DNA from 2 places in the Sulfitobacter sp. G5_S2_6_S6 genome. Region 2 is predicted to be linked to the other one. Evidence: riboswitches for the same ligand, from Rfam matches in the RefSeq annotation. Region 2 holds a riboswitch; the other holds the start of a gene.
The links. A riboswitch is a leader RNA that binds a small molecule or an ion and turns the genes downstream of it on or off. The one in region 2 is predicted to bind thiamine pyrophosphate.
Positions count from the first base shown of each region.

Region 1 (5,077 bases), on a different contig from region 2:
TGATCAGCGGCTGCCCGAGCACAAACATGAACTCTTGCACGCCTTCCGCGACCAGCGGTCCTGTGTTCATCGTCTCCAGAATATAGATGCCGTTGTCCTTGAGCAGCGTGACGTGGCCATAGAACACCTTGTCCCCCTCTTTCGGTGGAATCGCTTCTAGGCCCCATGTGTCTGCACCCACGGCCATCGGGTTCATCGACGCCATAAACACCGCGCCTTCGTTATTCAGCCCCGGTTCGGTGGACCCCCAGGCCGTCGGGTCGCTTTCCATCATGCCGTCGGTCCAGCCCGTGTGAAACAGCACGATATCACCTTCGTTTACCGTGATCTGCTGCGCCTCCATCGCGGCGGTAATCTCTGCCTCGCCAAAATGCTCACCGGCGGCCAACACATCCTTGCCCATGTGCTTGGCCATATCGATGATCACAGCGCGCCCGACCAAGGGCGGCACGGCATGCGTCCCCAATTTGGTCAGGCCGCTGATCGCCGAGATTTCCTTTTCGTCCAAACAGTTATAATACATCCCGTCTTCGCCCAGATGCCCAAGCCCGTCCAACTGCGACCCGATACCGATCCAGGTTTGCAGCAGATCGTCGTTATAATTGCCCTCATAGCCAAAGGACGACAGCTTTTGGCCGCCGTGCTGGTTCGGCTGGACCACCTGAAGGCTGAGCGAACGGGGCGGGAAGGCAGGTGTATCCGGCCCGATCACGATCCCGAGCGGCATCGATTTGCCCTGCTTGATCAGCTTGGCGGCCTGCAACGTGCGCTCGGTCGAGATCAGGTTCGCCGATCCCAGCTGGTCTTCAGGGCCCCAATGCGAATGGTCACAGTCTTGCGCCCATGCGGCAGATGCCCCGACACCGATGGACACGGCAGTTGCGATAATCTTGGTAAATTTCATCTTTCTTCCCTCCCAGAAAACAGGGTGCAGCACCGACGGGATACCCGCTGCTCCACACCCTAGAGGGTTAGGTTAACATGAAATTCAATCAGGGCACGTAGTTTCAACCGATCAGCTGGGTGTCCCCTGTGGCGTGCTGCTGGCCTTGGATTTGGATCGATCCAGTCCCAACTGCCGTTCCCGCCAGATGATCGCGGCACCGCCGGCGATGACCAGACCCGCACCGATCAGGATCGCAGGCGTCGGGATTTCGCTGAAAAGCACCCAGCCGATCAACACCGCGAACAGCATAGAGGCATAGTCGAACGGGGCGAGCATCGACACCGGGCCAAAGCGGTAAGAGGCCGTGATCATGATCTGTGATACCCCGCCGATCATGCCCGACAGGATCAGAAGCGCCGAGACTTGCCACCCGGGGTTCACCCACCAAAGCGGCTCCCAGTTGATCACCATGCCGGCGGGCAGCGTGAGGAACGAAAGGCAGGTTGCGGTGAGCGAGAAATAGAACACGATGGCCGCCGTGCTGTCGGTTTGCACCAATCGGCGCACGTGGATCTGCACAAGCGCGCGCATGATCGACGCGGCAACCACCATCATCGCCCCCAGCATGGCAAGCTGCGACACGCTATCCCCGCCTACGGTAAAGCGGGGGTACAGAACGATCAGCACGCCAATCAGCCCCACGGCCACCGCAGACAGTCGGAACACACGCACCTGTTCGCCCAGGAATATCGCGGCGAAGATTACCGTGAAAAGCGGCGTGGCATAGCCGATCGCGGTGACCTCTGGCAGAGGCAGCAGGCTAAGCCCGGCAAAGGTCAGCGCCATCGCCGTGGTCCCGAAAACGCCGCGCCAGACGTGGCCCATCAGATTGCTTGGCTTCAGCCCGTCGCGCAGGTCGCCGCTTTGCCATAGCCACAGGATGATCATCGGGAAGGCAAAGAACGACCGGTAGAACACGGCCTGGGCGGCGGGCACGGTGGCCGTCGCAATCTTGATGAGGGCCGCCATGACCGAGAACAGAAAGACCGCCCCCAGTTTAAGGGCGATGGCCCGGCCGGGGCGGTGCTCTGTCGTGGTGCTTTGCATGGCGCATGCTTGCGCCTGCAGGTTTCAAGTTGCAAGACCCCGCGTCAACTTGCGCGTCGTATTCCCGCCAACATGCAAAAGATCCGAGCGTTCCGCGCGACTTAGCCGATGATGCCGCGGTTTTCGCCGACCTGACCGCGGTGCAACAGCATATGGTCAAGCAGGACGCAGGCCATCATCGCTTCGCCCACCGGCACGGCGCGGATGCCAACGCAAGGGTCATGGCGGCCTTTGGTAATGATCTCTGTGTCTTCGCCGGTCTTGGTGATTGTCTTGCGTGTGGTCAGGATGCTTGACGTCGGCTTGACCGCAAAACGCAGCACGATGTCCTGACCAGTGCTGATGCCGCCCAGAATACCGCCCGCGTGGTTCGACGAATAGACAGGGCCGTCGGGGCCCATGCTGATCTCGTCCGCGTTCAGCTCTCCGGTCAGCATGGCGGCGGACATGCCTTCGCCGATCTCCACGCCTTTGACGGCGTTGATGCTCATCATCGCGGCGGCGAGATCGGTGTCGAGCTTGCCATAGACTGGCGCGCCAAGGCCCGCGGGCACGCCGCGCGCTGTCACCTCGATGATCGCACCGACGGAGGATCCGGATTTGCGCAGACCGTCCAGATACGCCGCCCACTCTTCTGCCGCTTTGGCGTCGGGCACCCAGAACGGGTTCTGTTCGATCTGGTCCCAATCGAACGCATCGCGGTCGATCTTGTGAGGGCCCATCTGCACCATGTAGCCGGTGATCTGCACATTCGGCGCAATCGCCTTGATCGCTTCACGTGCCAATCCACCCGCCGCCACACGCGATGCGGTTTCACGTGCCGAGGACCGCCCGCCCCCGCGATAATCGCGGATGCCGTATTTCTGGAAATAGGTGATGTCGGCGTGACCGGGGCGGAACTTGTCCTTGATGTCACCGTAGTCCTTTGACCGCTGGTCGGTGTTCTCGATCATCAGCTGGATCGGCGTGCCGGTGGTGACACCTTCGAACACGCCCGACAGGATCCGCACCTCATCCGCCTCGCGGCGCTGTGTGGTGTATTTGTTCTGGCCGGGTTTGCGCTTGTCCATCCAGTGCTGGATCATCTCTTCGGTGATCGTCACACCGGGAGGGCAGCCGTCCACCGTGGCCCCCAAAGCAGGCCCGTGGCTTTCGCCCCAGGTGGTCACGCGGAAAAGATGGCCAAAGCTGTTGATCGACATGGGCGGTGCTCCTTTGGCGGTGATCCTTAACGGGGGCTGCACCATGCCTCAAGGGGTTTCACCTTGCGCGCGGGCGACAGGCGTTCTACCGATAAGACACCTCGGGGGGCCTGACAGGCTGAGATGTGCGCGCACGGACCCGTTGAACCTGAACCGGTTAACACCGGCGGAGGGAAGGTCTGGATACACCTCCAACGCTTTCTGACGCCGCATTTTGGAGGATGCCATGAAGTATCTTACACTTGCTGCCACCACGCTTTTCGCCACGCAAGCATGGGCCGATACGCCCGAGCTGGTGGTCTATACCTACGACAGCTTTGTCGCCGAATGGGGCCCCGGCCCGGTGATCGAAGCGGCCTTCGAGGCCGAATGCGCTTGCGATCTGAAATTCGTCGGCATGGGCGATGGCGCGGCGCTGCTGGCGCGGCTCAAGCTGGAAGGCGCGCGGTCTGACGCCGATCTGGTGCTGGGGCTTGATACCAGCCTGATCGCCGCAGCGAAGGAGACAGGGTTGTTCGCGCCCGCCACAGTGAACGCGGATTATGACCTGCCGGTCACATGGGAGGATGACAGCTTTGCCCCCTATGACTGGGGCTATTTCGCCTTTGTCCATAACGCCGATCTGACCCCGCCCGCGAATTTCCGCGCCCTGGCCGACAGTGACCTCAAGATCGTGATCCAGGACCCGCGGTCCTCTACCCCCGGTCTGGGCCTGCTGATGTGGGTCAAGGACGCTTATGGCGACGAGGCCCCTGCGATCTGGGAAGGTCTGGCGGATAACGTCGTGACCGTGACCAAGGGCTGGTCCGAAGCCTACGGCCTGTTTCTTGAGGGCGAAGCCGACATGGTGCTGAGCTATACCACATCCCCCGCCTACCACCTGATCGCCGAAGAGGACGCGACCAAAGCCGCTGCCGCTTTTGACGAAGGCCACTACATGCAGATCGAAGTGGTCGGCAAACTAGCGGGCAGCGACCAGCCCGAGCTGGCCGATCAGTTCATGCAGTTCATGGTATCGGACGCGGCGCAATCGGTGCTGCCCACGACCAACTGGATGTACCCCGCCGTCACGCCCCAAGGCGGGCTGCCCGAAGGCTTTGAGCAGTTGATCGAACCGGGCAAGGCGCTGCTGATCCCGAACGATGACGTGCCCGCCCTGCGCGAGGAAGCATTGGCCGAATGGCTCTCCGCACTGTCGCAATAAGCACGAAAACCGGCATCAGCGCCGCCATTCTGGTTGCGGCGCTGATCCTTGCTGCGGTGGGGGCGGTGCTGTGGCGGGCCGAGTTCGGCAGCGGGCTTGGCCCGGCCGATTGGTCCGCGATCCGGTTTACCGTGCTACAGGCCGCGCTTTCCGCCCTGCTGTCTACCGTGCTGGCGATCCCTGTCGCCCGCGCCTTGGCGCGACGGCGCTTTGTCGGGCGCGGGCTGCTGGTCACGCTGCTGGGGGCACCGTTCATCCTGCCGGTGATTGTCGCCGTGCTGGGGGTGCTTGCGGTCTTTGGCCGCGCGGGCTGGCTCAATGCGGCGCTGGCGGCGGTCGGATTGCCCGGCATCACGATCTACGGGCTGCACGGCGTGGTGCTGGCGCATGTCTTCTTTAACCTCCCGCTGGCCACGCGGCTGTTGTTGCAGGCGTGGCAGACCGTGCCCGCGGAACGGTTCCGGCTGGCCGCACAGCTTGGCCTGACCCCGCGCGCGGTATTCCGCAGCATCGAGCTTCCCCTCCTGCGGCAAATCCTGCCCGGCACCGCAGCGTTGATCTTTGTGATCTGCCTGACCAGCTTTGCCGTAGCGCTGACCCTCGGCGGCGGCCCCCGCGCCACGACGATCGAGCTTGCGATCTATCAGGCGTTCCGTTTCGACTTTGACCTGAACCGTG
Region 1 is NZ_JBQKUI010000003.1:39,661-44,737, reverse strand. It holds gene ACTRWK_RS06445 (cyclase family protein) at 1-904, opposite strand, end outside; gene ACTRWK_RS06440 (DMT family transporter) at 1,016-1,993, opposite strand; gene aroC (chorismate synthase) at 2,095-3,195, opposite strand; TPP riboswitch at 3,288-3,387, shown strand; gene thiB (thiamine ABC transporter substrate binding subunit) at 3,422-4,399, shown strand; gene ACTRWK_RS06425 (thiamine/thiamine pyrophosphate ABC transporter permease ThiP) at 4,375-5,077, shown strand, end outside.
Region 1: another riboswitch for thiamine pyrophosphate. It lies ahead of thiB (thiamine ABC transporter substrate binding subunit); the one in region 2 lies ahead of thiD (bifunctional hydroxymethylpyrimidine kinase/phosphomethylpyrimidine kinase).

Region 2 (5,077 bases):
GATACTCCTGGTTCTCGAAATTCATCTCGACGCCCTGCTCCATAGCCTCTTTCATGCCGGCGTTGCGTGCCGCGATCCACGCGTCCATCTTCTCGATGGCCTCGTTGTTCCAGGCATCGTCTTCTTCGGTCCACGCCCCGATTTCACGCAGGTATTTCACCGTGCCTTCGTGCACAGGGATCGGGTTGGCATCCAGGAAGTTGCGGAAATGCTCCAGCGACATGCGGGTCGCCAGCGCGTGCGATCCTTTGTAGTTGTCGTGGGATTCATTCATCCACTTCGCCATGTTATAGACGAAATCCTCTTCTGCGGTGACCGGCACGGCATAGACGAAGTTCGACGTCATGGACTCGACACCCTTGGCGGTGCTCACCCCCATAGAGATGGTCGAGGGGATCGTCATGGGGCGGTAGCTGAGGTAGCCGTCCCAGCCTTCTGTGTTGGCGGGGTCCATCGGCAGCCAGCGAATGCCACCCGGTGCGCCCTCCATTTCGGACAGGACGGAAGAGATCGGCGAGCAATAGGCCACATCGGACTTCCCCTCGACAACCGAACGACAGTTTTCACCGTAGCTGGAGGCCGGGACGAATTCGATCTTTTCCTGCGCTTCTTCGGGCGTCATGCCGATAAAGGCAGGCAGGGCCTGTGTGATCGCAGAGACAATCGCGGGCGAGAACACGCCCGAGGTGACGCGGACGCCGCCTTTGCCGATGTCTTCAAGGCTTTGCAGATCGGAATCGCCAGCCACAACAAAGCCCCAAGGCGTGTCGTTATGGTGCCACAGGATCCGCTGCGGCATGGGTTTCGCCGAGGCGTAGCCGCCGACCCCTTCCGCTTGCAACGCCATTTCCGACGCGGAAACCGACGCGATCGCGATGTCTTCGCGGTCGGTCAAACGTTTGTAGCGCATGGGCTCGCTGTCTTCGGGAACGATCCGCACGGTGGTGCCGGTTTCCTTTTGCAACGCGGGCCCCCAACCGTTGGTCGAGGCAAAGCTGCCTGTCGACGTGCCCGGCGTGGCAATCACGAGCATGCGCGGCCACTCATACTCTTGCGCCATCGCGACGCCCGAAAGCGCCATGGATACCGCAAAGGACCCGACAGCTGCCTTGGCAAAACGTGTCATATTCTTCATGTGGTCTCTCTCCCTGTTGTACATCTTTGGATTGTTCGGAATCGCAGGATCACAGGCACCGCAAAAGCTGCGGATGCCCATGCGCAGGACGCAGATGTGATCTTTGCAGATGTCACGCAGCACCTCCCAATGCTTGTCGCGACGCGTCCGGTACGACCCGTAAAACGGGCCAGAAAACGCATCCTCCCGAGTGTCGGCCCCCTCCTCCCGAGGGTATCCGACTCAATCTGTCAATCAGCCTAGGGGCAAGATATTTCGATGCCAATACCGCAGAACAGAACTTGATACCGCAGCCACGCGGGGTCTTTGCGCGATCACCCCTAGTTTGCTGATGCCAAAGGGTTAACACCGCAGAATATGGGAAATGTGACGTTACGTTGCTTTGGGTTACGAGGCGTTGTTTCGGCTGACAAGCGTCAGGAGAGCTGTCCAAACCGCACCCGTATTGCCCAAAATATCGCCACCTTTGGTTGAATATTTTGCGGCTTGCACCGTTTGCCGAACTTGGCTACGCCTAAGGTAACGACGCTGCACGCCCCCACAGGGGCCGCAGTTCCAACATCTATCCGTCGGGGTGCCCTAGGGGGCTGAGAGGTGCGTGCACCGACCCGTCGAACCTGATCCGGGCAATACCGGCGTAGGGAACGGGTATCTTTGTGCAACGGGCTCTGGTCCACACCACAAAACTCATTCTTGCGTCTGCTTGCCCACCACCGAAAGGCGAGCATGTGACCAAGACGACCCCCATTTCCCTGACCATCGCGGGATCCGACAGCGGCGGCGGTGCCGGTATTCAGGCCGATATCAAGGCGATGTCGGCCAATGGTGTCTATGCCGCCAGCGTGATCACCGCCGTGACCGCGCAGAACACGCGCAGCGTCAGCGCCGTACACGAGATCCCCGCCCCCATCGTCGCGGCCCAGATCGATGCGGTGCTGTCCGATCTTTCGGTGCAGTCGATCAAACTGGGCATGTTGTTTTCTCCGCAGATTATTCAGGCGGTGGCATCCGCGCTGTCCGCGTTTCGGGGGGCCGTCGTGGTCGATCCGGTGATGATCGCAAAATCCGGCGATGCGCTGTTGCAAGAAGACGCCGTCGCAGCGCTGATCGCGGATATCCTGCCGCGCGCCGATCTGCTGACGCCCAACCTCCCCGAAGCCGCCTGCCTGTTGAACCAGCCCGAGGCCGACAGCGCCGACCAAATGGTCACGCAAGCCCGTGCGCTGCTCAAGATGGGGCCGAAGGCAGTGCTGATGAAGGGCGGCCATAGCGCGGGCAATATCTGTAGCGACGCACTGGTCACCGCAGAGCGTGTCACATGGCTCAGCGCGCCGCGCATCGACACGCGCAATACCCACGGGACGGGATGCACCTACGCCGCGGCCATCGCTGCGGGGCTGGCCCACGGCAAACCCCTTGGCGCGGCGGTACAGGCCGCCCATGACTATCTGCACCGCGCCATCATCGCCGCGGATCAACTTGAGGTCGGCACGGGCCACGGGCCAGTGCATCACTTCCACGCGGTCTGGTCATGACGCAGGTCACCATCATCGGCGCGGGTGTCGCGGGGCTGTGTACCGCGCGTGTCTTGCTGGATCGCGGGATGCGCGTGCATCTGATCGACCGCGCCCACCAGCCCGGCCCGCAAGGGTGTTCTTGGTGGGCTGGGGGCATGCTCGCCCCGTTTTGCGAAGGTGAAAGCGCCGAGGAACCGGTGATCCGGCTGGGCCAAAGGGCGGCGGATTGGTGGGGGCAGCGCACCACATCGCTGCACCGACGCGGGTCGCTTGTGATCTCTCCGGCGCGGGACAACAGCGATCTGACCCGCTTTGCCCGCCGCACGACAAGCCACCAAACCCTGACCGGCGCAGAGATCGCGGCGCTTGAACCCGACCTTGGCGACCGCTTTGCCAAAGCGCTCTATTTCCAGACCGAGGCCCACCTGTCGCCCCGCATTGCGCTGGCAGAGCTGTGGCGCGGGCTGGTGGCCGATGGGGCCAGTTTCGAACAGGGCGAGGCCGATCCCGAAACGCTGGCGCAAGACGGCACCGTCATTGATTGCCGCGGCTATCACGCGCGCGCCGATCTGCCTGATTTGCGCGGCGTGAAAGGGGAAATGGCGCTGCTGTCCTGCCCCGATATCGCGATCACCCGCCCCATCCGTGTGCTGCATCCACGTGTGCCGATCTACCTCGTGCCGCGCGGTGACGGGATTTACATGCTCGGGGCCACGATGGTCGAAGGCCGCGCCGGTGCCCATGCCAGCGTGCGGTCCGTGCTTGAACTGCTGAGCGCGGCCTACGCACTGTCCCCCGCCTTTGGTGAGGCCGAGATCCTAGAGATCGGCGTCGACAGCCGCCCCGCCTTCCCCGACAACCTGCCGCGCATCGAACGGCAGGGCAATCTGATCCGCGCCAACGGTCTGTATCGCCACGGTTTCCTGCTCGCCCCCGCGCTGGCGACCATGGTGGCGGACCTGATCCTTGAAGCCAAAACACCGGAGATTTTCCATGAAACTACAGCTTAACGGTGCCCCGCTTGATAGCGACGCGCCCACGCTTGCCGCCCTGCTAGAGGCCGAAGGATTTGGCGGCGCGAAAGTCGCTACCGCCGTCAATGGCAGCTTTATCCCCGCCAGCCTGCGGGCCAGCCACCCCCTGACCTCCGGCGACAGCATCGAAGTGCTCGCCCCCATGCAGGGAGGCTAAGATGCGCCCCTTTTACGGAGAAACCCTTGCCAATGGTCTGATGCTGGGCACCGCGCAATACCCCTCTCCCAAGGTGCTGTCAGACGCCTTTGCGCGCAGCGGGGCGGCGGTGGCGACGGTATCGCTGCGGCGGGAAAGCGGACGGGATCGCGCCGGTCAGGACTTCTGGGAACTGATCCGCGCGCTTGACGTCCATGTGCTGCCCAACACCGCCGGATGTCACAGCGTGAAAGAGGCCGTCACCACCGCCCATATGGCCCGCGAGGTGTTCGATACGCGCTGGATCAAGCTCGAGGTCATCGGCGAGGAGGACACGTTGCAGCCCGATGTCTTCGGTCTGGTCGAGGCCGCCCGCATCCTGAGCGAGGACGGGTTTCAGGTCTTTCCCTACACCACCGAAGACCTTGTGGTCGCGGATAGATTGCTTCGGGCGGGCTGCGAGGTGCTGATGCCCTGGGGCGCGCCCATCGGGTCGGGGATGGGGCTGAACAACCTTTTCGGACTGCGCGCCATGCGGGCGCATTTTCCCGACGTGCCGCTGGTGATCGACGCGGGCATCGGCCTGCCCTCGCACGCCGCACAGGCGATGGAGCTGGGCTTTGACGCGGTGCTGCTGAACACCGCTGTCGCCAAAGCCGGTGACCCCGCCGCCATGGCCGAGGCCTTTGCCACCGCGATCCGCGCCGGACAGCTTGCGGCCGATGCGGACCCGATGCCGCCGCGCGATATGGCCGCGCCCTCTACCCCCCTGATCGGAAAGGCGTTTCTGGAATGACCCTGGACCGTTTCTACCCGATCTTCGACAGCGCCGCCTTTTTGGAGCGGCTGGTGCCCCTTGGCATCAAACTGGTGCAACTGCGGATCAAGGATACGCCCGACCCTGCCCTGCGGCGCGACATCCGGCAGGCCAAGGCGATCTGCGCCAAGCACGACTGTACCCTCGTGATCAACGATCACTGGCGTATCGCGCTCGACGAAGGGTGTGATTTTATCCATCTGGGACAAGAGGATCTGGACAGCGCCGACCTCACCGCCATCCGCAATGCGGGCGCACGTCTGGGCATCAGCACCCACGACAAGGCCGAACTGACCCGCGCCCTGGACCTGCGCCCCGATTATATCGCCCTCGGCCCGATCTACCCGACGATCCTGAAGCAGATGAAGTGGCACGCGCAGGGGCTGGACCGTCTGCGCGACTGGCGTGAACGGGTGGGCCAGACCCCGCTTGTGGCCA
Region 2 is NZ_JBQKUI010000006.1:166,136-171,212, reverse strand. It holds gene ACTRWK_RS12155 (TAXI family TRAP transporter solute-binding subunit) at 1-1,135, opposite strand, end outside; TPP riboswitch at 1,696-1,796, shown strand; gene thiD (bifunctional hydroxymethylpyrimidine kinase/phosphomethylpyrimidine kinase) at 1,864-2,670, shown strand; gene ACTRWK_RS12145 (FAD-dependent oxidoreductase) at 2,667-3,662, shown strand; gene thiS (sulfur carrier protein ThiS) at 3,646-3,843, shown strand; gene ACTRWK_RS12135 (thiazole synthase) at 3,845-4,618, shown strand; gene ACTRWK_RS12130 (thiamine phosphate synthase) at 4,615-5,077, shown strand, end outside.